4 regions of the Vibrio mangrovi genome follow, and region 4 is predicted to be linked to each of the others. Evidence: predicted binding sites of a transcription regulator. Region 4 holds the regulator's gene; each other region holds the start of a gene.
The links. Region 4 encodes PurR, which represses purine synthesis genes. Its sites were predicted from a motif close to TNANGNAAACGTTTNCNTNA; they were not measured.

Region 1 (6,276 bases), 1.0 Mb from region 4:
GTGAGCGGAGATATTCGATCGCCGCCTGATCATCTGCATCTTCTCCGAGAAGTTCGGCGACGAGCATGCCAAATTTAACCCCACCGGCATAATCCAGATCGGAGCTGAGAATATTGACGTCAATATTAAAATCCCGTGAGATGTGTGAAACCAGCGGTGCATCAACCGTTGCACCGGTAAACTCAAGCCGGACGAGTGGATAACTACCGGAAACCCGCTCCGGGTGGAGACGGTTTTCGTAATCCTCTGGAATGGATAAATCCAGTGTCGAACGGATAAACTGGTGTGCCAAATCTGTTTTCGGATGGGCAAAAATATCGCTGATACTGCCTTTCTCAACCAGTTCTCCGTCACCGATGATTGCAACTTCATGACAGATACTTTTTACCACATCCATTTCGTGGGTAATCAGCAGAATAGTGATGTTCAACTGACGGTTAATCTGTTTGAGCAGTTGCAGAATGGATTGAGTCGTTGCCGGATCCAGAGCACTGGTTGCTTCATCACACAGCAGGACTTTGGGATCACTGGCCAGTGCCCGGGCAATCGCAACCCGTTGTTTCTGTCCGCCACTGAGATTTGACGGATAGGCTTGCTTCTTATCAGCAAGACCGACAAGTGTCAGTAACTCATCGACTTTTTGTCTGATATGTTCCTGAGTCTGACCGGCAAGTTCGAGAGGTAAAGCAATATTGTCAAATACAGTACGGGATGACAGCAGATTAAAGTGCTGAAAAATCATACCAATATTCCGTCTTGCCTGACACAGCTGGGATGCATTCAACTTGGTTAGATCGACACCATCGACAATGACTTCGCCACTGGTTGGCGACTCCAGCATATTGACACAGCGTATCAGCGTACTTTTTCCTGCACCGGAAGAGCCGATAACACCAAATATAGTCCCTTGCCGGATATGGAGGTTGATGTCCTTCAAGGCGTGAATCTGTTTATCGCCTTGGCCGAACACTTTGTTTACGCGATTTATTTCAATCATTAGATAACCTGAGTAGGACGTACTTAGCCTGTAAATTCCACCTCAAATGACCAATAGTGCCCTGAGGTGTGGTGTATCAGAAAGGTTAAATTTCATTCAACCGGAACAACACCTGCAATTTTGTAGTGGATGCTATGGCTTCATGATAATGAAGTCAATCAATTTCGACGTCTAGACGTCTAAAAAGCAATATTGACGGAATTTACCCGGAAAAGAACAAGAAAAAAGCTGAAACTGTGTCCGGAGGTCATTTGGGTGTATCTCCGACAGTGAGTTTGAGTATAATAGCCAGCATTAATCAGTCGGATGGGGCAAAGCTTTGGCTAAACCAGCAGTGTTTCTGGATCGCGATGGAGTGATCAATATTGATAGTGGTTATGTTCATGATGAGCATGATTTTCACTTCATCGATGGGGTATTTGAAGCGACAAAACGGTTAAAGGAGATGGGCTATCTTCTGGTGTTGGTGACCAATCAGGCGGGGATTGCCCGGGGAATGTTCACCGAAGACCGGTTTTTGAGTCTGACTCAGTGGATGGACTGGAACTTCATTGACCATGGTGTCGAATTTGATGGTATCTATTACTGCCCTCATCATCCGGAGCACGGCGTCGGTAAATATAAGCAGGATTGTGACTGCCGTAAGCCACGTCCCGGTATGTTTATCTCAGCCCGTGATTTTCTTAAAATCGATATGGCAAATTCAGTGATGGTTGGTGATAAACCAGCCGATCTGATGGCGGCTCAGGCTGCCGGTGTCGGCACATCGATTCTGGTCCGTACCGGGAAGCCAGTGACTGAAGCCGGTGAATCTCTTGCTGATGTTGTGCTTGATAGTATTAAAGAGGTTCCTGCATATCTGGTGGCGCGTTGATCCGGGGGAAAGAATTCTCAACGGTTTTAAGTTCCCGTCATTTGAAAGCCGGGTAATACCAATTCCATTAAGATGATCGGCTCATTTGTAGAATTGGTATGATCCCATGACAAATTATATGCCGGATTATCCTATTGGATTGATGATGACGGTGTGTCACAGAATTATTGCGGTACAGATAAAGAAAAAGCCAGCAAGATGCTGGCTTTTCTATATGGTGGAGGGGGACGGATTCGAACCATCGAAGGCGGAGCCGGCAGATTTACAGTCTGCTCCCTTTGGCCACTCGGGAACCCCTCCGGGATTTTGTTTTGCCTGAACGATACCTTTACCGGAAACATTCAAACATCTTTAAATATGGTGGAGGGGGACGGATTCGAACCATCGAAGGCGGAGCCGGCAGATTTACAGTCTGCTCCCTTTGGCCACTCGGGAACCCCTCCAGGGTGCACTCTAATGATTGAAGAAACATTCCCGAAACATCTCTTCGGTGCGGAGCGCATCATAGCAAACTCATTCAGCCTGTAAAGCCTTTTCTGACGATTTATGTTTGAATGATGTCTTTTTGGACAAATATGCTATTTCTTGTACAACAAAAGGTTATGTCAGAGAAATGCCGACTGCTCTATATTATGAACCATAAGTCACTGTATATCGGGATGGCTTGTGATTCATGGCTAATACCACATTGAGAACCAAAGCACTGAGCACTGAAACGGCAATCGTATACGGAGACAGATAAAACAGAGAAGCACATACAACGGATGCATCAATACACAGTTGAGTTTTGCCGACAGAAATTCCGAATTTATCCTGAACAAACAGACAGAAAACGTTGAATCCTCCCAGACTGGAACGATGACGGAAAAGAATCAGCATTCCCACACCCATGAGTAATCCGCCTGTGACTGCACAGTAAATACCGTTGGCATGTGTAAACAGGATTAAAAATGAGAACTGATCGGCAAAAAGGGCAACAAGCAGGCCGGAAATCAGGCTGTTCAGCGCAAACTGGCGGCCGAAGCGTTTCCAGGCAAGCAAGTAAAATGGCGCATTGCACAGGAAATAGAGAACTCCGAAGGAAAAGGGCGTTAACTGGTTGAGTAACAATGCCAGTCCGGCTGTTCCTCCGGTGATTAGGTGTGCAGCTTGTAGAAACATGATGCCCTGAGCAACCAGAAAGCTGCCGGTGATGATTGCGATGATGTCTTCCTGAAAAGTGTGTTTTTCCATCGGTTATGAGCGTATTGAGACAATTTGTGAAGGATAGTAAAGAAAAGGTGACTTTTTCGGTAGCTAGAAACGGGAAATTCAGGTAAACCTATGTCATTGGTACTTTACAGAATGTAAACCTAAAAGTTGACACCCGGCGCCGCCATGTTACCGGGACTTTTGAGTATCATGAAAAAACTGCATGAAAATTTGTACATTTGGGCTTTATGACATAGATCAATTTAGGTAGAATACGCGCCAAATTAAGTGACGAAAACGTTTGCGTTGAGTCAGAATGTAGTTTTATTAAACTTTCCAGTCAATCTGAGTCAGGAGATACAGATGCTTAAGCGTGATATGAATATCGCTGATTATGATGCGGATCTTTTCGCAGCCATTCAAGAAGAAACTCTTCGTCAGGAAGAGCACATTGAACTTATTGCTTCAGAAAACTACACCAGTCCACGTGTAATGGAAGCCCAGGGTTCTCAGCTGACAAACAAATATGCGGAAGGCTATCCTGGCAAGCGCTATTACGGTGGCTGCGAATATGTTGATAAAGCCGAATCATTAGCGATTGAACGTGCATGCAAACTGTTTAACTGTGAATATGCAAACGTCCAGCCTCACTCAGGTTCTCAGGCCAACAGTGCTGTATATATGGCATTGCTGAATCCTGGTGATACTGTTTTAGGAATGAGCCTGGCACATGGCGGACACCTGACACACGGTTCTCCGGTAAACTTTTCCGGTAAACACTACAACGTCATTCCTTACGGAATTGATGAAAGTGGTCAGATCAACTATGACGAAATGGAAGCTCTGGCGGTTGAACATAAGCCGAAAATGATTATCGGTGGTTTCTCTGCTTATTCTCAGATTGTTGACTGGGCTCGCATGCGTGAAATCGCAGATAAGGTTGGTGCTTATCTGTTTGTCGATATGGCTCATGTTGCCGGTCTGATTGCGGCGGGTGTTTATCCGACTCCGGTTCCACATGCTCATGTGGTCACAACAACAACTCACAAAACACTGGCTGGGCCTCGTGGTGGTCTGATTCTGTCGAATGCCGGTGAAGAGATGTATAAAAAGCTGGACTCAGCAGTATTCCCTGGTGGACAGGGCGGTCCTCTGATGCATGTTATCGCAGCGAAGGCAGTTGCTTTCAAAGAAGCGATGGAACCTGAGTTTAAAGCTTATCAGGAACGTGTCGTTCAGAATGCTAAAGCAATGGTTGCTCAGTTTCAGGAGCGTGGCTATAAAATCGTTTCCAATGGTACGGAAAACCACCTGTTCCTGGTTGATCTGATCGATAAAAATATCACCGGAAAAGAAGCGGATGCTGCTCTGGGCGCTGCAAATATTACGGTGAACAAAAACTCTGTTCCGAATGATCCCCGCAGCCCGTTTGTTACTTCAGGTATTCGTGTGGGTACGCCTGCGATCACTCGTCGTGGTTTCACTGTAGATGATGCGAAAGAGTTGGCAAACTGGATGTGTGATGTTCTAGACAACATTAATGATCCAAGCGTGACTGAGGCAACTAAACAAAAAGTACTGGCTATCTGTAAGCGTTTGCCTGTATATGCTTAAGAGCTCCTCGACGAGCATTGCTGAATCATAAAGTAAACCCGCTTCATCGGAAGCGGGTTTATTATTTTGAGCTCAAAGAGATTCAGAAATCGTTCAATGTGTATTGGAAAAGATTACTCTTTCGAGATGCTCAGGGTTGTGCCTGATTTACATTTGAACAGGTAGTAATTTTCACTTTCAGTGAATTTACCTAAGCCTTCACCATCGCAGTAATCAATGTTGATACCACGCATGACTTCAAGCGTATCTTCTGATTTGAGTGCGAACTTAGAGCCATCCGCACAAACAATACGGACCCGTCCGGCATTATCCAGCGAGTATACTTTCACGTCAGTATTACACAGTTCAAAAGACGCTTCACGGTAGTTATCTTCTTTGGTATTTGAAGCACAACCGGCGAGAGTGATCGCGAGTCCGACAATGCCCCAGAAAGTGGCAGTTTTCATCATATATATCCTTACATCGGCAGTGAGATCGGGGTTTCTGTTTAGACTATAGAACATCGATCACAGATTCAACATAGTGAAACAAATTATGGCAATTGTTTCACATTTGTCGATGGTTTTTCCAGACAGAGCCAAAAGTATTTTTGTGATAGTGACTGAACCTGAGTGAAGTAAGCCGGTGTATTACACCGGCAGAATGATATTACTTCACTTCAATACCTTTGGCCTGTAGATCAGCATGATAAGATGAACGTACAAATGGTCCGCATGCCGCGTGGGTAAAGCCTAAATCAAGCGCAATTTCTTTTAGTTCGTCAAATTCTTCCGGGGGAACATACCGTTCTACCGGCAGGTGATGGCGGCTGGGAGCGAGATACTGTCCCAGAGTCAGCATTGTCACTCCGTGGGCGCGGAGATCTTTGAGAACTTCGACAATCTCTTCTTTTGTTTCACCAAGTCCCATCATCAGACCGGATTTGGTTGGAATGTCCGGGTGTTGCTGTTTAAATTTTTGCAGCAATTCGAGAGACCACTTGTAGTTGGCTCCGGGTCTGACTTTCCGGTACAGGCGAGGGGCGGTTTCCAGGTTGTGATTGAATACATCCGGCGGATTATCCTGAAGGATTTCCAGTGCAGTATCCATACGACCACGGAAGTCCGGAACCAGTGTTTCGATACGAATCTCAGGATTCAGAGCCCGGATTTCACGGTTACAGTCAGCAAAGTGCTGAGCACCTCCATCGCGCAGGTCATCCCGGTCAACGGATGTAATCACAACATATCTGAGTTTCATATCCCGGATTGTCTGAGCCAGTTTCTGGGGTTCTTGTGCATCCGGTGTTAATGGACGCCCGTGTGCAACATCGCAGAATGGACAACGCCGGGTACAGATGGCTCCCAGAATCATGAAGGTGGCTGTACCATGGTTAAAACATTCTGCCAGATTGGGACAGGAGGCTTCTTCACAAACTGAGTGAAGATTGTTTTTACGCATAGCTGATTTAATGTCCTGAATGCGTTGACTGTCAGCAGGCAGTTTTATCTTCATCCACGAAGGTTTACGCAGCAGCTCCTTCTGTTCGGTCGGCATATTTTTGACCGGAATGAGAGCCATTTTATCGGCGTCACGATATTTAACGCCTTTTTCCATTTGA
Region 2 (6,276 bases), 1.4 Mb from region 4:
CCATGCAGCACCTGTCTCAGAGCTCCCGAAGGCACACCAGAATCTCTTCCGGCTTCTCTGGATGTCAAGAGTAGGTAAGGTTCTTCGCGTTGCATCGAATTAAACCACATGCTCCACCGCTTGTGCGGGCCCCCGTCAATTCATTTGAGTTTTAATCTTGCGACCGTACTCCCCAGGCGGTCTACTTAACGCGTTAGCTCCGAAAGCCACGACTCTGGGTCACAACCTCCAAGTAGACATCGTTTACGGCGTGGACTACCAGGGTATCTAATCCTGTTTGCTCCCCACGCTTTCGCATCTGAGTGTCAGTATCTGTCCAGGGGGCCGCCTTCGCCACCGGTATTCCTTCAGATCTCTACGCATTTCACCGCTACACCTGAAATTCTACCCCCCTCTACAGTACTCTAGCCTGCCAGTTTCAAATGCAACTCCGAGGTTAAGCCCCGGGCTTTCACATCTGACTTAACAGACCACCTGCATGCGCTTTACGCCCAGTAATTCCGATTAACGCTCGCACCCTCCGTATTACCGCGGCTGCTGGCACGGAGTTAGCCGGTGCTTCTTCTGCAGCTAACGTCAAAGAACAGCTCTATTAAAACTATCCCCTTCCTCACTGCTGAAAGTACTTTACAACCCGAAGGCCTTCTTCATACACGCGGCATGGCTGCATCAGGCTTGCGCCCATTGTGCAATATTCCCCACTGCTGCCTCCCGTAGGAGTCTGGACCGTGTCTCAGTTCCAGTGTGGCTGATCATCCTCTCAGACCAGCTAGGGATCGTCGCCTTGGTGAGCCCTTACCTCACCAACTAGCTAATCCCACCTGGGCATATCCTGACGCGAGAGGCCCGAAGGTCCCCCTCTTTGGTCCGTAGACATTATGCGGTATTAGCCATCGTTTCCAATGGTTATCCCCCACATCAGGGCAATTTCCCAGGCTTTACTCACCCGTCCGCCGCTCGACGCCGAGAAAGCAAGCTTTCTCTCGTTTCCGCTCGACTTGCATGTGTTAGGCCTGCCGCCAGCGTTCAATCTGAGCCATGATCAAACTCTTCAATTAAAAGTTTTTTTGAAGCCTAAGCTTCGGCTCAATGAATACTGTTCGTCTTACATAAATGTAAGACTGAATTGACTGTGCTGAACTTTAATTCCCGAAAGAATCTCGGTTCGGTTGGTCACTCGTATCATTGATAAAATCTTTTGGATGTTTATCGACGAGTGCCCACACAGATTGATTGGTCTATATTGTTAAAGAGCAATTCTTCGAAACGTTCATCGTTTGAAGAGGCGGTCATTCTAGCGAGATAAATCCTGGTGTCAAACACTTTTTTCAGATTTATCTCTCGGTGAAGACCGGGCTCACACAGCCGGGGATTTCTCTCCGCTATCCCGTGTCAGCGAGGGGCATTATAGGCATCACCTTTTGATTGGCAAGTCCTTTTTGACAAGTTTTTTCATGTTTTTAATCAACCGAGTGCTTTTTAGGCAAAAAGTCTATTTTTACTCCACATCAAAAGTCATTATCCTTATTCTACGTCGGTAAAAAGCCAAACTAATTAAGTTGAGGAGAGCATGATGAGTTCAATTCGGCGTTACAAAGGTATAGCCCCGGAACTTGGTCAGCGTGTTTATGTCGATAGCAGCGCCGTGCTGGTCGGAGATATCCGGATTGGTGACGATTCAAGCATCTGGCCCTTAGTCGCAGCCCGAGGTGATGTTAACCATATCCATATTGGTAAAAGAACCAATATTCAGGATGGTACGGTCTTGCACGTCACGCACAAAAATGCAGAAAACCCAAGCGGTTATCCACTGATTATCGGGGATGACGTAACTGTCGGCCATAAAGCAATGCTGCATGGCTGCATAATTAAGGACAAAGTTCTGGTTGGAATGGGCAGTATTGTTCTTGATGGTGTAACGGTAGAAAGTGAAGTCGTGATTGGCGCAGGTAGTCTGGTTCCGCCCAATAAGACACTGCAAAGTGGCTACCTTTATGTAGGCAGTCCAGTCAAACAGGCTCGCCCCTTAACGGATGAAGAGCGCGCCTTCTTACAGAAATCGGCTGACAACTATGTGCAGAACAAGGATGACTTCCTTCATGAAGTAGAAGACATCCGATAATAATCTCTAACTCCGTTTCTATGTCCGGTGAATCTCGCTGAAACTTTGTCTTGAGGTCATCTGGGTATATCAGAGCACCACTTCAATCTGTCCGAGCGCGTTGTCTTCTTCATTTTCAATCAACCGCTCGGCCAACTCTTCAAAATCGAAGCGGTATTGCGAAAAGATGCTTAAAGCATCTTCTCTGCCGGCAATCTTCTGACCGGAAATCTGTTCCAGTTCAGAAACCGCCACAATGCATTCAACTAAAGCCCCCTGACATTGTGCAGGAAAATGTACTTGCTGGCTTGCTTCGTCCCAGGATTGATCATCCGGAAAAAGAATCGACTGATTCATAAACTGCCTTCCAGATTACGTCTCAACTCACTTAATATCTGCCGGGTTCCGGGGCGAATTCCCCGCCATAGCATGAAACTCTCCGCAGCCTGCCCAACCAGCATTCCCAATCCATCGTATGCATGCGCACAACCATGTTCTACAGCCCATTGACTGAAAACTGTCAGGCCTTTGCCATACATCATGTCATAAGCCACACTTTTTTCCGAAAAGATATCACCGGTAATATCTGGTAGCTCTCCGGATAAACTTGCTGAAGTCGAATTAATCACCACATCAAACTTAGAATGAATTTCCGCCATAGGCAGAGCAGAAACCGGAGCCTGGACCTGAGATTCCTGAAACAATGCAGCAAGAGCTTCCGCTTTTGCAAATGTCCGATTGGTAATCACAATAGAATCAGGTGACTGAGCCAATAAAGGGTGAATGACACCTTTTGCTGCACCACCAGCCCCGATCAGCAAGATTTTTGCTCCAGCCAGAGGAACCTGATGCTGCAATAGATCCTGTACGAGACCAGCGCCATCAGTATTATCTCCGAGTATTCCACCATCATCCAGTTTCTTCAGCGTATTGACCGCTCCGGCAATTTTGGCCCGTTCTGTAAGTTGGTCAGCAAAGGCATAGGCTTCTTCTTTGAACGGTACCGTCACATTGCATCCCTTTCCTCCCTGAGAAAAGAAAGCATCAACTGTTGATTTGAAACCATTAACCGGTGCCAGCTCAGCCGTATAAGTCATTTCCTGGTTCGTCTGACGAGCGAACAATGTCTGTATAAATGGAGATTTACTGTGACTGATTGGATTGCCGAATACTGCATACCGATCGTTCAAATGAGCCATACTTCTGCCTTTACCAATAAAAAATAAAAAGAGTCTTCCGACCCTATCACTACAGTCTGGAGCTGTCACCACTCTCTTGGCGTCAAATACTCAGCCAGACGAGCTTCAGCACTTCCTGGTTCCGGCTGATAACCGTATTCCCAACGGGCTAATGGCGGCATAGACATGAGAATAGACTCGGTCCGTCCACCCGATTGCAAACCAAATAGTGTTCCCCGGTCAAAGACCAGATTAAATTCAACATATCTGCCACGCCGATATAACTGGAACTGACGTTCACGCTCAGCGAATTCGCAATCTTTCCGGCGTTCGACAATCGGCAGATAAGCTCGGGTATAACCTTCCCCGACCGCTCGAATATAAGCAAAGCAAGTATCAAAATCCCACTGATTCAGGTCATCAAAAAAGAGTCCACCGATACCTCGGGTTTCCTCCCGGTGCGGCAAGAAAAAGTATCGGTCACACCAATCTTTATGTTGCGAATAAACTTCCGGCCCGAATGGCTGACAGATGCCTTTCGCCACTTCATGCCAATGACGGCAATCTTCATCAAACGGATAAAACGGGGTTAAATCAAACCCGCCACCAAACCACCAGATAGGTTCCTCTCCATCCTTTTCTGCGATAAAGAAGCGAACATTCATGTGTGAAGTCGGCACATAAGGGTTATTGGGATGCATCACTAAAGAAACACCCATGGCTTCAAATTTGCGGCCCGATAATTCCGGCCGGTGTGCCGTTGCAGAAGCTGGCATTTTATTCCCTGTCACATGAGAGAAGTTAACTCCGCCCTGTTCAAACACATGACCACCTTTCATCACCCGGCTACGTCCGCCACCACCGAGACGCTCTCCTGGTTCGCGGTGCCATGCATCTTCTTCGAATACACTCTGGCCATCAACTGCTTCAAGCTGTCGACAAATTGAATCCTGCAGTTGCAATAAAAAATTTTTGACGGTCTGTTTATCAATACTGCTCATGATGATTACCCTTGTCTTAATATCTTCAGCGTTCGTGCATCCCGAATCTCACTCGGCTTATTCCGGCCACCTGTTTCCCCTTCTAAAATCGCATTCAGACAATGTCCTAACTGCTGTCGTACATCTTCTGTTGTTATGCAAGGCGGATGACCACTTAAATTCGCACTGGTCGATGTAATGGGTTTACCATAAGCATCACACAGTTGCTGCACCAAAGGATGATCGGTAACCCGAACAGCAATCGTATCAAATAAACCACTCAACCAGGCAGAAACCCGTTCACTCGCAGGCATGACCCAAGTCACAGGTCCCGGCCAGCTTTCCTGAACATGAGCCAGTTGTTGCGCCGAAAGCTGGCGTTCGTCTATATATGGCTGTAATTGTTCATAGCGGGATGCAATGAGAATCAACCCCTTTTCAACCGGACGATGTTTTATTTCCAGCAACTTTTGAATCGCATCAGCACAATCAGGATCGCATCCAACGCCAAAAACTCCCTCAGTCGGATACGCAATAACATCTCCCCGATGCAATGCATCAAGCACCTGCTCAAAATTATTCACAATACTTCTCGTCATTCCCGGATTATTCTTCCGCTAGTGTACAAATGATCATGTCAGAAAACTAAATCAATTTTGTATGAAAACATGTTATCGGCGAATCCTCCCGACGCAAACGTTTTCCTTCGGTTAATTTCTTCGTATAATGCGCGCAAAATTATCATTCATCCATGGCATGAACATATTTGATCATTGCAACAAACCTGAAGGAGTCTGAGATGAAAGTCGGGATTATAATGGGGTCCAAATCTGATTGGCCAACCATGAAGCTTGCAGCTGAGATGCTGGAGCAATTTGGTGTGGAATACGAAACCAAAGTGGTTTCGGCACATCGTACTCCTCAACTGCTTGCCGACTATGCGAGCCAGGCCAAAGAACGTGGTCTCAAAGTTATTATCGCCGGAGCTGGCGGTGCTGCTCACCTACCGGGAATGACGGCAGCCTTCACTAGTCTTCCTGTTCTGGGAGTTCCGGTTCAGTCCAGAGCATTAAAAGGTATGGATTCTCTGCTATCAATTGTACAGATGCCTAAAGGTATTGCTGTCGGTACATTGGCGATAGGGGAAGCTGGGGCAGCCAATGCCGGCATTCTGGCGGCTCAGATTATTGGGGTTCATGACGAAAATGTAATGCAGAAAGTCGAAGCATTCCGTCAGTCTCAAACTGATACTGTCCTTGCCAACCCAGATCCAGCCGAGGAATAACAGCATGCATGTACTTGTCTTAGGTGCCGGTCAGCTTGCACGGATGATGTCTCTTGCCGGAGCGCCATTGAATATTCGCATCAGTGCCTTCGACGTAGTCAGCGGGCAGATCGTTCATCCTCTGACACAGGAAGTTCAGGGACATGGACTGGAGAATGCAATTCAGCAGGCAGATGTGATTACCGCAGAATTTGAACATATTCCGCACGACATTCTTCATCAATGTGAACAAAGTGGTAAGTTACTCCCCGGAGCTCAGGCAATCAAAACAGGTGGAGATCGTCGTCTGGAAAAATCGCTGCTCGATAAAGCCGGTGTCAGAAATGCCAAATATTTCGTCATCAGAACCAGAGAAGATTTTGACAGTGCGATCCGCCATGTAGGCATCCCAATGGTTCTCAAGAGTGCGTTGGGTGGATATGACGGAAAAGGTCAATGGCGCCTGAAATCAACGACGGATGCCGATGAAATCTGGCCGGAAATGCAACAATGCATTGAAGCAACAGAAAATCAGGCGATTGTCGCCGAGGAATTCGTTCCTTTTGACCGGGAAGTTTCTCTGGTCGGAGCCAGAGGCAAAGACGGTGAGGTTGTTGTTTATCCGCTGGCAGAAAATATTCACACCGATGGTGTTCTCAGCCTTTCCACATCCATTGATGATCAACCGCTACAGCAGCAGGCTAAAGCTATGTTTGAAGCGGTGGCGAACACACTCAATTATGTCGGCGTTCT
Region 3 (6,276 bases), 1.8 Mb from region 4:
AAACAATATCTTCAGAAGAACCGGGATAGTTTGTCATATCCAGTTGCAGTGCAGAAAGAACGTTTTTTCCGTCATCCTTATACTGGTTGGCGATATCCTGAGATCCTCGTAAACCCACTTCTTCTGCTGCATAGGCCATGAATGCAACCGTACGTTTGGGTTTAAAGTTATTTTCTGCCAGAACCCGGATAATTTCGGTGACGCTGGCAACGCCGGATGCATCGTCATCTGCCCCAGGTGCAATACTCTGAGCATTGGTTCTGGAACCAATGGTTGAATCCAGATGACCACCAATTACGACAATTTCGTCCGGTTTTTCTGTTCCCCGGATTGTCAGAATAACGGACTTCTGCTGATAACCTGAGTGGCTGAACTGCTGAACGGAGGCGTTGCTCCATGCCGATGCCAGATCCCGCCATTCACTGGCAACCCAGTTAGATGCCTGTGTACCGGTGAGTGTTGTATAGAAGCGGTTGGTGAAGTCCGATAAGCTGGTGATCGTTCCGGTAATCTGATCGGCGCTGATCAGTGGTAGCAGTGGTTTCACTATTTGTTGCTGATTGATTCCCACACCGGCAAATATGCTACTGGTTAACGGCATCCGGCTGGCTGCGATTGCGCTCTGTTCCGATGGGTGGACAATGTAGCCTCCGCAGCGGTTATGTTCCTGATGCATGTTATATGACAGTTCAGCCAGATCCTGTTTGTCAACCTGACCAACCCAAACCAGAGGATTGTCGACGACTGATTGTGTCTGAATCGGTTGAGTTACGGATTCCAGTAGCGTACTTTTGGCGTCTGCACCAATGGATATCCAGACTTTACTGTTGTCTGAAGGGGCATTTTCTGCTGTAACGTTCTCTGCAGCAAAGAGCGATGTACTTACCAGTGTCAGCATCACTGCCAGACTGGTTTTGGTATATTTCATTGTCATGATCTCCCTATCATAGGTTCTTGTTCTGAGTAATAAACTTGTTCTGAATTGTAAATAAGGCTTAAAAGTCAGAAGCGTTAAACTAGCAAAACAGAACATATTTAGGGATGAATAGATGCAAATTAATTCATAATCATAATGTAAACAACAGTTAGCATAATAATGTTAATAACTATCTATATTGTTTGTTTTTTTGTAAGTTGTCGCTAGGTGAAGGGCTTTGATAAATCGAATCGTTTGAATAGGCAGAGAACTACATTTTTTCAGACAATTTTTGTAACAATCCATGGTTCAGCTTTTATTGATTTGCATAAAAAAAAAACTATACCCTGATATGAATCAACAAAGAATAATGACAAAATTGCAATACTCATCCACAATGAGAACACTTAATCTTCGGTGCAAAAAAAGATCGGGTAACTTTGTAAAAAAAGTGACATCATGCACTGAGAATATCTGTTTGTTGACATGAACAATCAGATACAACCTATATTTATTAGAATGACGTTCCCAATATTTTAGAGGGTGAGCATGATTAAAAAGATCGGGATATTAACAAGTGGCGGTGATGCTCCAGGGATGAACGCTGCGATTCGTGGCGTAGTGCGCACTGCATTAGGATCTGGTTTGGAAGTTTTCGGTATCTATGATGGCTATCTGGGGCTTTATGAAGACCGGATTGTTCAGTTAGACCGTTCCAGTGTCTCTGATGTGATCAACCGGGGTGGAACATTCCTGGGTTCTGCACGTTTCCCTGAATTTAAAGAGGTTCATATTCGTGAAAAAGCGATTGAAAACCTCAAAAAACATGGTATCGAAGCCTTGGTTGTTATTGGTGGTGACGGTTCCTACATGGGGGCGAAGAAGCTGACTGAGATGGGATATCCATGTATCGGTCTGCCGGGAACAATCGATAATGATATTGCCGGAACCGACTATACGATTGGTTATCTGACTGCTCTGAATACTGTCATTGATGCCATTGACCGTCTGCGTGATACATCTTCGTCTCACCAACGGATCTCTATTGTGGAGATCATGGGACGTCATTGTGGTGATTTAACCCTGATGTCAGCGATTGCCGGTGGATGTGAGTATATCATTACTCCTGAAACGGGGATGAACATGGACGAACTGATTGCCAATTTGCAAGACGGCATTTCGAAAGGGAAAAAACACGCCATTATTGCACTGACAGAACTGATGATGGATGCCAATGTTCTGGCGAAGAAAATTGAAGAAGCTACCGGGCGTGAAACCCGGGCAACGGTTCTGGGTCATATTCAGCGTGGCGGTCGTCCGACAGCATTTGACCGGGTTCTGGCTTCACGGATGGGCAACTATGCAGTCCATCTGCTTCTGGATGGCTACGGCGGTCGTTGTGTCGGTATTCAGAAGGAAGATCTGGTTCACCATGACATTGTTGATGCAATTGAGAACATGAAACGGCCGGTACGTAACGATCTGTACAAAGTTGCTGAAGAGTTGTTTTAAGTTTTTTTGCTACACGTATTAAAAAGACCGCTTCTGGCGGTCTTTTTTTGTAACAGACATTAAGTGAACTTAATGAAGTCTTGTCAGGCGACTTCTGTTCAGAGAATAACTGTCCGTTCTTCCGGATCTTTTCTGTTCAGATAGTGAGTTGACTGAATCCGACGGATCGTCCGGCATTTTCCCCGGATCAGAAGGGTTTCCGTTACTGCTATATCACCCTGACGGCTTACTCCATCAAGCAGGTCACCTTTCGTGATACCGGTTGCTGAAAAGATAACATTATCACTACGGACCATATCTTCCATTCTCAGCACTTTTCCGGCTTCGACACCCATTTCCTGACAGCGTTGAATTTCCTGATGGCCGATCTGCCGGTTTTCTTCAGTATCGCCTTTGACTTCATGGCGAGGCAGTAAACGGCCATGCATGTCACCATCCAGAGCCCGGATAACGGCGGCAGAGACAACCCCTTCCGGAGCGCCACCGATGCAATACATGACATCGACTTCACTATTCGGCATACAGGTTAAAATTGAGGCTGCCACATCACCGTCGGGGACAGCAAATACACGAACGCCCCATTGCTGCATGTCGGCAATTGTCTGTTCATGACGAGGTTTTGCCAGCGTAATGACCACCAGATTGTCCAGTGTTTTCCCTAATGCCTGAGCAATATGTTCCAGATTTTCCTTAAGTGGCTGATTCAGGTTGATACATCCTTTTGCGCCCGGACCGACGACCAGTTTTTCCATGTACATATCCGGTGCTTTTAAAAAGCTGCCTTTTTCTCCGGCAGCCAGCACCGATAGTGCATTGGACTGACCCATTGCAGTCATGCGGGTGCCTTCTATCGGATCCACGGCGATATCGACTTCGTCACCACCCTGACCCACTTTTTCGCCAATATAAAGCATCGGGGCATCATCGATTTCCCCTTCACCAATCACAATCTCTCCGTTGATCTCTGTTTTATTTAACAGACTGCGCATGACTTCGACTGCTGCTCCATCCGCAGCATTTTTATCACCGCGTCCAAGCCATTTATATCCTGCTAAGGCCGCCCCTTCAGTAACCCGGGAAAAGGCCATTGCTAAATCACGTTTCATGTGAACTCCATCTTGACGGAAAACTGAGAAATTTGCGTCGAATTTTAGCATATTCCGACGAAAACGTTTGCCAGAATTCATCGGGGATTATTGCACTCGATCAAAGCGTCATTAGATCTTCATGACTATTTCTTCCGGTAAATGATAATTCAGAAAGCCGGGGTAGTTGCGAAAGTAAGAATCATGTCAATTCACGCCGCTTTTTTAATCGAATGGTGAAAATATTCAATATAGCGCGTGTTTCTCCGGTCATGCCTGAGTAGAATGGGTATATCGTAAAATCATAATTGCAAACGCCGAATCGTAAAGGATATTTAAGCATGTCTTTTGAAGTGTTAGAGAAACTAGAAGCCAAAATTCAGACTGCCGTTGATACAATCACTCTGCTTCAGATGGAAGTCGAAGAACTGAAAGAAGAGAAACAAAAGTTGATCGACGAAGCGAATCAGTTGAAAAGCAGTCGGGACGAACTGGAACAGCGTGTACAGGATATCCAACAAGAACAGGCTGCATGGCAGGAACGTATCCGTAACCTGCTTGGAAAGATGGAAGATGTAGAATAAGGCGTCGTATTTGTTACGAAGTTAAAAGAGTATTCCATAAAAATGCCGACATGATGTCGGCATTTTTTTGTCGGAGAGAGCCTGAAGTAAAGCTTAATTTTGTGGTCTGATACCCAGTGTATGACACAAAGCATAGGTCATTTCTGCCCGGTTCAGGGTATAGAAGTGAAAATCTTTTACCCCTTCCCGGCAGAGTATCCGGACCATATCGATTGCCTGACTGGCACCGACAAGCTGACGTGTGGTTGGGTCATCATCTAACCCGTCGAATTGTTTACTCATCCAGCCCGGAACCTTGACATTGTTCTGAGCGGCAAAACGGGCTGCCTGTCTGAAGTTGGAAACCGGCAGAATTCCCGGTACGATTTCGACATCGATCCCTGCGCTGACACAACGATCTCTGAATCGCAGATAACACTCGACATCGAAGAAGAATTGAGTAATTGCCCGGTTTGCACCGGCATCAACTTTGCGCTTCAGGTTGAGTAAGTCCGCCTGAGCACTTTTGGCTTCAGGATGTACTTCTGGAAACGCTGCGACTGAGATATCAAAATCATGGCGAGACTTCAGCAAAGTCACCAGATCAGAAGCATACATATCCGGTTTACCGCCGCCTGGAGGAATATCGCCACGGAGTGCCACAATATTCTGAATGCCATTGTCCCAATAGTCATCGGCAATCTGAATGAGCTCTTCACGAGTGGCATCAATGCAGGTCAGGTGTGGCGCTGCAATTAAACCTGTCTGTGATTTAATTTCTTTAATAATCGAATGGGTTCTGTCCCGTTCTCCAGAATTGGCGCCATAAGTGACGGAAACGAATTTGGGCTGAAGAGTTTTCAACCGGTGAACCGAGTTCCAGAGAGTCTCTTCCATCTGAGGTGTACTGGGTGGAAAAAATTCAAAAGAAACGTTGAGGGTTCCGGATAGTTCACTAATGTTTTGGTTCAGAGCATCAATATGGCCAGCATATGAGTATCCCATCTTCTCTCTCCCGTGAATGATGGCTTATCGGATAGTGATTTGACGTTTAGACGTCTATATGGCTAGATATTCTCTTGAATTCTTTTTCATGTCAACATTATAAACATGAATTATATTCATGTTTATATGAGTGCTTTTCACATTATTTAGTTTAGAAACAAATAAGGAGCCAGCAGGCTCCTTATCTCTGTAATTTGTGATCAGCGTGTAGACTTGTTATAGCAAGCTGGAGAGCAGGTTGATATCCGACTGAATCGCTCCGGCAGTGACATCACGCCCAGCGCCGGGTCCACGAATGACCAACGGGTTATCTTTATACCATTTGCTTTCAATCGCAAAGATATTATCGCATGGCAACAGATTTGCTAATGGATGTTCCCGATGTAATGCTTCTACACCAACAGAAGCCTTGCCTGACTTTTCCAGACGGGCAACGTAACGCAGGACTTTGTCTTCTCTCTGCGCTTTGGCCAGACGTTCAGCAAGCTGTGTATCGAGTAGTGCGCCCTGATCAAGAAAATCATCCAGTGAAAGCGACTTCAGCTCATCCGGCACCAGAGACTCAACTGTGACCTGATCCGGTTCAATATCCAGTCCTGATTCACGTGCCAGAATGACCAGTTTTCTCATTACATCGGAGCCATCCAGATCGTTTCTCGGATCGGGTTCTGTTAAACCTTGTTGCCAGGCCAGATCAACCAGTTCACTAAACGGAACAGTGCCATCGTATTGCTGAAAAAGCCAGGACAGTGTTCCGGAGAAGATCCCGGAAAGAGCAACGATCTCATCACCACTTTCCCGAAGATCCCGAACAGTGTGGTTTATCGGCAGACCGGCACCGACGGTCGCGTTGTAAAACCAGTGACGACTGATTTTTGAGAAAGAGTCTTTGACCTGATAGTAGTACTCACTACTCGAAGAGCCAGCCACTTTGTTGGCTGAGATGAGATGCATTCCTTGTTCGGCAATCTGGATATACTGAGATGCAAGTTCAGCACTGGCCGTCACATCCAGAACAATGACATCATCATAACCCCGGATTGTTCCCAGATTCAGGAGCCATTCCTGTCCGTCATTCGGAATCGATTCTTCATGAAAACGCTGTTCGACGCTGGCTGGATCAATCCCTTTATCATCAAACCAGTAGGTTTGACTATCGACGATTGCAACCAGTTCAAAATTCATTCCCCGGCGC
Region 4 (6,276 bases):
AACGACGGATGAGCCGCTGTTGAACCAGATCATTGATCGCATTATTCGCCCGGAAAGCAGAAGCTTCTCCGGTATCATCAAATAAACGGGTGACGATCGTAAAAGCATCATGCAATTCCCCTTCACCAAGTTCATCATCAAACCGATCCCGGCTTAACACCGCAACCGCAATCAAAAATGCGAGCCGTTCGGTATTCAGGTTGAGAGACAAGTCATGCTGCCTGACCCACCCAACCAATTCATCGATTGGTTGTACCTCGGCTTGTTGCGCCAATTCGTCTATCATTGTTTCCATCATTGTTTACTTTTTTCTGGCCCATACATGAATATAGCGGCCCAGAGATAAATAAGGCTCTTGCCGGCACAACTGCCTTTCAAGCGCCAGTACATCTTCTTCGCTGTATTCACCCATATTCTGGCGATTACCAATATAATCACTGAATGAGCGAATACCGCTTTTTCCCTCAATTCTGAACCCACACGCTTCTATCCATTGATAGACATCTTCCGGATTCAGGCCTTTTTGAGGTTGTAACTTAAATCGTTTACGGTATGGCATGCCATCCAACACATGGGGAATATTCCCGCATATGACATTTTTCAGAACTAATCCGTGATGATTGTAAAACATGATTGATGCAACACCACCCGTCCGGACCTGAGAAAGTAACTTTTCCAACGCAACTCTCGGTTCGGCCAGCCACTCCATCACGGCATGAAACATCAAAAAGTCGACTGGATCGGTGATATGTTGTTGCATATCCTGCACTGCAGCATGGACAAAGCGATACTGCGCAAGCAAACCATTTTTTTCAATATCAGCCTGCGCCAACTGCAACATTTCAGAAGAAAGATCACATAATGTCACCTGATGTCCCATCGCAGCCAGTCTCTGCGATAGCTGAGCCAGTCCTCCACCGGCATCCAGAACCGATAACGGGAACTGTTCCGGAGAAAATGTCATTAAGATATTCTGGATATCTTCCCATACAATTGTCTGACGGATCATACCTTTGTCAGAACCATATATATTTTTTGCAAATTTGTGGGCAATATCGTCGAAATTGCGATCTTCAGTCACTGTAGCTTGAGTTATGATAACTAATCGTGCTGCTATTCTGTCATAGGAATGGCAGGAATAAAGAGGATTATTTGTTTTTAATCTCAATTGCTGTTTTTTCGGACTATTTCTTATATGTTTGAGCTTAAAAAAATCATATCTGCATTCATGATGCCCCTTCCTGCCTTGCTAATCATCGGTTTTATCGGCCTGATGATGATCATGTTTTCAACCAAAAGGAAAACGGGCTGCCTGATTGTTCTTTTCTCCTACACCATGTTATTTCTGGCTTCCTTTCAGCCGGTATCTGATCGTCTGCTGGCCCCACTGGAGCGTCAGTACTCCGCTTTTCTGCCTGTTGAAGGCAGCATTGACTACATTATGGTTCTCGGCAGTAGTCATGTGGTCGATGACCAGCTTCCTCCGACCTCACAGCTCAGCCGTTCCGCACTCATGCGCCTGACCGAAGGAATACGGATCATGCGAATGTATCCTGGCTCCAGACTTATTCTTTCCGGATATGCCGGCGGAACCCGGTTCAGTCACGCACGAATGCTGGCGAAAGTAGCTCTATCTCTCGGTGTGGCCAAATCGGACATCGTACTACTGGAAACTGCCAAAGATACCTGGGAAGAAGCCCAGCAGGCAGCAAGCTTTGTCGGACCGAGAAAATTAGTGCTGGTCACCTCCGCAAGTCATATGAATCGTGCACTGCTTGAGTTTCGATCTGCAGGACTGAATCCGATTCCGGCTCCGACCAATTTTTTGTCTTATAGAAATATAGCTCAACCCTGGATAAAGTATGCCCCCAAAGCCATTTATCTGGAACAAACGGAAAAGTACTGGTACGAAACTCTGGGACAATTCTGGCATTATCTGAAGAACTGGGTCGCCAGCCAGGAAGCCACCGTATCTGAGCCATCACAGAGTGAGATGTAGCAGACATCACATGAGCCTGAATTTGTGTGTTCTAATCCTGAATGAGACGACATATTTCCTCATTTCGATTGCTATTACCCAAGCAGCAGTCTAAAATTCGCCGCTAAAGCGCAATAAATACCAGACAAAAACCGCTATAACCGGCGGTTTTTGTTCTTATATCCAATAACTCAGAATACGACTTTCACGAAAATTATTGGCTGAGCAGGATATAAAATCTTCATAATCAAACTTTCAATTGTAATTTGCTCCGGATTGCTGGACCTTCAGCATAGGCGACAGGACAATACCTATGGCTACGATAAAGGACGTTGCCCGCTTGGCGGGAGTTTCAACAACAACTGTTTCACATGTTATTAACAAAACCAGATTTGTGGCGGAAACGACTCAAGAAAAAGTCATGGAAGCTGTCAAAACTCTGAACTACGCTCCCAGTGCTGTGGCCCGAAGCCTGAAATGTAATTCAACCCGTACAATCGGGATGCTCGTGACCCAGTCAACCAACCCCTTTTTCTCTGAAGTCATCGATGGTGTTGAAAGTTACTGCTATCGTCAGGGTTATACTCTAATCCTCTGTAATACCGGTGGATTATACGAGAAGCAGCGTGATTATATCCGGATGCTGGCCGAAAAGCGTGTCGATGGTATGCTGGTAATGTGTTCAGACCTGACCGCTGAACTTCTGGAGATGCTGGAAGCCTATGATGATATTCCTAAAGTCATCATGGACTGGGGACCAGAAAGTTCACAGGCAGATAAAATCATCGATAACTCCGAAGAAGGTGGATACCTTGCAACCCGTTATCTCCTCGATAAAGGCCACCGGCATATTGCCTGCCTGAGTGGGCATCTATCCAAAGCAGCCTGTCAGGAACGTATTCAGGGCTTTCGCAGAGCCATGGCAGAAGCTAATCTGACACCAAATGAAGACTGGATACTGGAAGGAAATTTTGAATGTGACACGGCAGTACTGGCTGCCGACAAGATCATTGCAATGGATGAACAGCCAACTGCCGTATTCTGTTTCAATGACACCATGGCCTTAGGGCTCATGAGCCGGTTGCAGCAAAGAGGCATCAAAGTTCCTGAGGATATTTCCGTGATTGGTTATGACAACATCGAAATCTCCGAATACTTTTCTCCCCCATTGACGACTATTCACCAACCCAAACGCAGGGTTGGCAAAAATGCTTTTGAAATTCTATTGGAACGCATCAAAAATAAAGAACATGATCGCCGCACGTTTGAAATGCATCCTGAAATTGTAGAACGTGACACAGTTAAAGATTTAAATAAAATTTAACAAATAATTTACACCCATTGGAGGAAAGTCATTCCTCCAACCACTTTCTTTCTATTGATAACCTCCATTAATTGGACTAGAATCACATATTGTGTAATAGGTAGTCATGATGTCTATTCCACATTTTTTGATAACTCCTTAATGGAAAAGTGTCACGCACAGGGCAAACCATCTGAAAAGGTGGGACGCAAAGCCTCCGGCCTAAACCACGATAAGTGGTAGGTAGCGGGGTTACCGATGGCAAAAATGCATTTCATATTCGTCAATGATTTGACGTCTTATTAACATACTTTCTGCATTATTTTGCTAAATTCTCGGACCTGATTCTGGTGGCGTATTCGTTTAAATACACCGAGACGTAAAGCATGGACAAACCAATTCTTAAAGATTCAATGCGGCTTTTCGAACAGCTGGGACGTGTCAAATCTCGCTCAATGTTTGGCGGGTTTGGTATTTTTGTTGACGACATTATGTTCGCACTTGTCGTACAAGACAAACTACATATACGGGCAGACAGTTACTCACTTGAGACATTTAAGGCAAGAGGTTTCGAACCTTATGTGTACACAAAACGTGGCTTTCCTGTAGTTACCAAGTATTTCGCACTTCCTTCTGACTACTGGGACGACCTGAACACCATTCTCAGTATTGCTAAAGAAGCTTACCTGAATGCAAAAAATGAGAAAACTTCTCACGTAGAGACCAAGCCTCAACGGTTGAAAGATCTTCCTAACCTTCGTTTGGCAACAGAGCGTATGCTACGTAAAGCAGGAATCAATTCTGTTGAAGAGCTTCACCAGAGAGGGGCTCTTGGGGCATATAAAGCAATTCAGAGCTCTCATCCTTCAACTCAACCACCTCTGGAGCTTCTATGGGCACTGGAAGGCGCGATTGAAGGTAAACACTGGTCTGTTATTCCTCAGGCAAGACGTGATGAGTTAGCCGGACAGATTTAAATCAAAGTAAAACTGGCTATCGTATACCGAAACAAAAAGTATACAGAAACAACCCCATAGCCGAACCTAAAAATAAAGCACCGTTTCCGGTGCTTTATTTTTATCTGCATTCAATCCTGAACAAGAAAACCAACTCAGAATCCCATTAATGCCGCAGCATACATCCTTAGGTATTGCTGAGCAGAGTCTTCCCATCGGAAATCCTGCTGCATTGCCCGCTGCTGTACCGCCAGCATTTGCTCCGGATGTTGAAGACAAAACAATAGTGCACGTTGCATACAGATCAGTAAAGCCTCAGCACTGGGTTCTGAAAAGCCGAATCCTGTCGCTTTCTCCGGAAAACGATCACAGTCAAAAACCGTGTCTTTCAGACCACCGACTTCCCGGACAATCGGCAATGTACCATATGCCATACTATAAATCTGGTTCAATCCACATGCTTCAAATTCTGAAGGCATCAGGAAAAAATCAGCGCCGGCTTCAACCAAATGGGCGAAACGGTTACTGTAAGCATCAACAAAAGCAAATTTTTGTGATGATGCAACAGCAATCTGATGCAAACGATTTGCGATCTCCGGCTCTCCGGTACCAACAATCACCAGTTGTACATCATTGAGCAGGAAGCGTTCTAAAATCGGAAGCAGATAGTGAAAGCCTTTCTGATGCGTCAGACGACATACCATACCAAACATAGGGACATCTCTGGCCGGAAGCAACAGCTCATCCTGTAACTGGTGTTTACAGGTTGCCTTACCTTCCTTTAGAGACTCCGCTTCATCGGTATAATTGCGGGGAATATAACTGTCAGTCCGGGGATTCCATTCAGAATAATCACAACCGTTAATAATTCCGAACAAATCTTTGGCCCGGCGGACAAAATCATCAACCAGTCCATGCGCACCAAGTGGTGTCAGCAGCTCAGAAGCATAATGCGGACTAACGGCATTAATTTTATCTGCATAGGCGATACCTGCCCTCAGCATACTCACGTATCCATGACCATATTGCAGCGATTCCATACCACTTAAATGCAATTCAGGAATAATTTCCAATTCATCATAAGAGAAAATTCCTTTAAATAACGCATTGTGGATAGTTAATACACTTTTCATACGCTGGAAATACGCATCATTGGCATAACGGGTTTTCAACAGAAAAGGGACAAATCCCGTATGCCAGTCATTGGCATGAATGATATCCGGCTGAATTCCCAGTTTCGGTAAGACATCCAGCACCGCAGCAGAAAAAAATCCGAACCGTTCTCCATTATCGGCATAAGCCCGGTTATGCTCGGAATATAATTCCGGACGGTCAAAATATTTGTCACAATCAATCAGGTAAACTTCGATACCATCCAGTTCGGACTTACGTACCTGATAAGGTGTATGAGGCCAGTGAGAGAGTTCGGTTTCCAGAATAACATCCGCGCTGGTTTTATCCGGAACCAAACGATAACCGGGTAACACAATTCTCACCCGATGACCTAATGCATTCAGAGCAGAGGGAAGCGCTTTTGCTACATCGGCTAAACCACCACTCTTTACAATTCCTTGTACTTCTGAAACGGTAAACCATACATCGATTTGTTCCATTCTAGAATCCAACTTTTGTTCCTTTAGCAATAACAACGATTCCCCCTTCAGAGACATGGAAACGCTTTCTATCCAATTCTAAATCTTCACCAATCACAGTGCCCGGCGCAATCTCAACATGCTTATCGATAATCGCCCGTTTTATTGTACAGCCTGCACCGATTTTTCCATCCCCTAAGATAACAGATTCACTGATATGAGAACCAGCAGCAATGTTACTCCGGTAACCAAGAATCGATTTAAAAATGGTTGCTCCCTGAATATAACTCCCTCCGGAAACCAGACTATCGGTAATTTTTACTCTGCGTTCCTCAGCATCAACGAACGTCGCCGGAGGTAAAGGTGGATAGTATGTATGCAGCGGCCAGCTTCGGTTATACAAAGAAAACTGAGGGTCTTTGTCCAGCAAATCCATATTCGCGGCCC

Region 1: the regulator PurR is predicted to act here: its motif matches at 3,352-3,371, upstream of glyA (serine hydroxymethyltransferase).
Region 2: the regulator PurR is predicted to act here: its motif matches at 4,948-4,967, upstream of purE (5-(carboxyamino)imidazole ribonucleotide mutase).
Region 3: the regulator PurR is predicted to act here: its motif matches at 3,590-3,609, upstream of glpX (class II fructose-bisphosphatase).

Annotation. Positions count from the first base shown of each region.
Region 1 is NZ_AP024883.1:2,513,758-2,520,033, reverse strand. Features, by position in the region: gene metN (methionine ABC transporter ATP-binding protein MetN) at 1-997, opposite strand, end outside; gene gmhB (D-glycero-beta-D-manno-heptose 1,7-bisphosphate 7-phosphatase) at 1,317-1,871, shown strand; tRNA gene OCU74_RS11235 (tRNA-Tyr) at 2,087-2,171, opposite strand; tRNA gene OCU74_RS11230 (tRNA-Tyr) at 2,230-2,314, opposite strand; gene OCU74_RS11225 (YitT family protein) at 2,502-3,104, opposite strand; gene glyA (serine hydroxymethyltransferase) at 3,426-4,676, shown strand; gene OCU74_RS11215 (hypothetical protein) at 4,790-5,122, opposite strand; gene lipA (lipoyl synthase) at 5,325-6,276, opposite strand, start outside.
Region 2 is NZ_AP024883.1:139,837-146,112, reverse strand. Features, by position in the region: rRNA gene OCU74_RS00660 (16S ribosomal RNA) at 1-1,058, opposite strand, end outside; gene OCU74_RS00655 (gamma carbonic anhydrase family protein) at 1,574-2,122, shown strand; gene OCU74_RS00650 (DUF1488 family protein) at 2,192-2,458, opposite strand; gene aroE (shikimate dehydrogenase) at 2,455-3,300, opposite strand; gene hemF (oxygen-dependent coproporphyrinogen oxidase) at 3,366-4,280, opposite strand; gene OCU74_RS00635 (L-threonylcarbamoyladenylate synthase) at 4,286-4,843, opposite strand; gene purE (5-(carboxyamino)imidazole ribonucleotide mutase) at 5,059-5,544, shown strand; gene OCU74_RS00625 (5-(carboxyamino)imidazole ribonucleotide synthase) at 5,549-6,276, shown strand, end outside.
Region 3 is NZ_AP024883.1:3,335,211-3,341,486, reverse strand. Features, by position in the region: gene OCU74_RS14900 (M28 family metallopeptidase) at 1-928, opposite strand, end outside; gene pfkA (6-phosphofructokinase) at 1,466-2,428, shown strand; gene glpX (class II fructose-bisphosphatase) at 2,527-3,534, opposite strand; gene zapB (cell division protein ZapB) at 3,855-4,097, shown strand; gene metF (methylenetetrahydrofolate reductase) at 4,191-5,081, opposite strand; gene OCU74_RS14875 (bifunctional aspartate kinase/homoserine dehydrogenase II) at 5,298-6,276, opposite strand, start outside.
Region 4 is NZ_AP024883.1:1,491,553-1,497,828, reverse strand. Features, by position in the region: gene mukF (chromosome partition protein MukF) at 1-286, opposite strand, end outside; gene cmoM (tRNA uridine 5-oxyacetic acid(34) methyltransferase CmoM) at 302-1,081, opposite strand; gene elyC (envelope biogenesis factor ElyC) at 1,169-1,999, shown strand; gene purR (HTH-type transcriptional repressor PurR) at 2,292-3,302, shown strand; cyclic di-GMP riboswitch class I at 3,455-3,541, shown strand; gene OCU74_RS06775 (TfoX/Sxy family DNA transformation protein) at 3,668-4,258, shown strand; gene glgA (glycogen synthase GlgA) at 4,393-5,850, opposite strand; gene glgC (glucose-1-phosphate adenylyltransferase) at 5,852-6,276, opposite strand, start outside.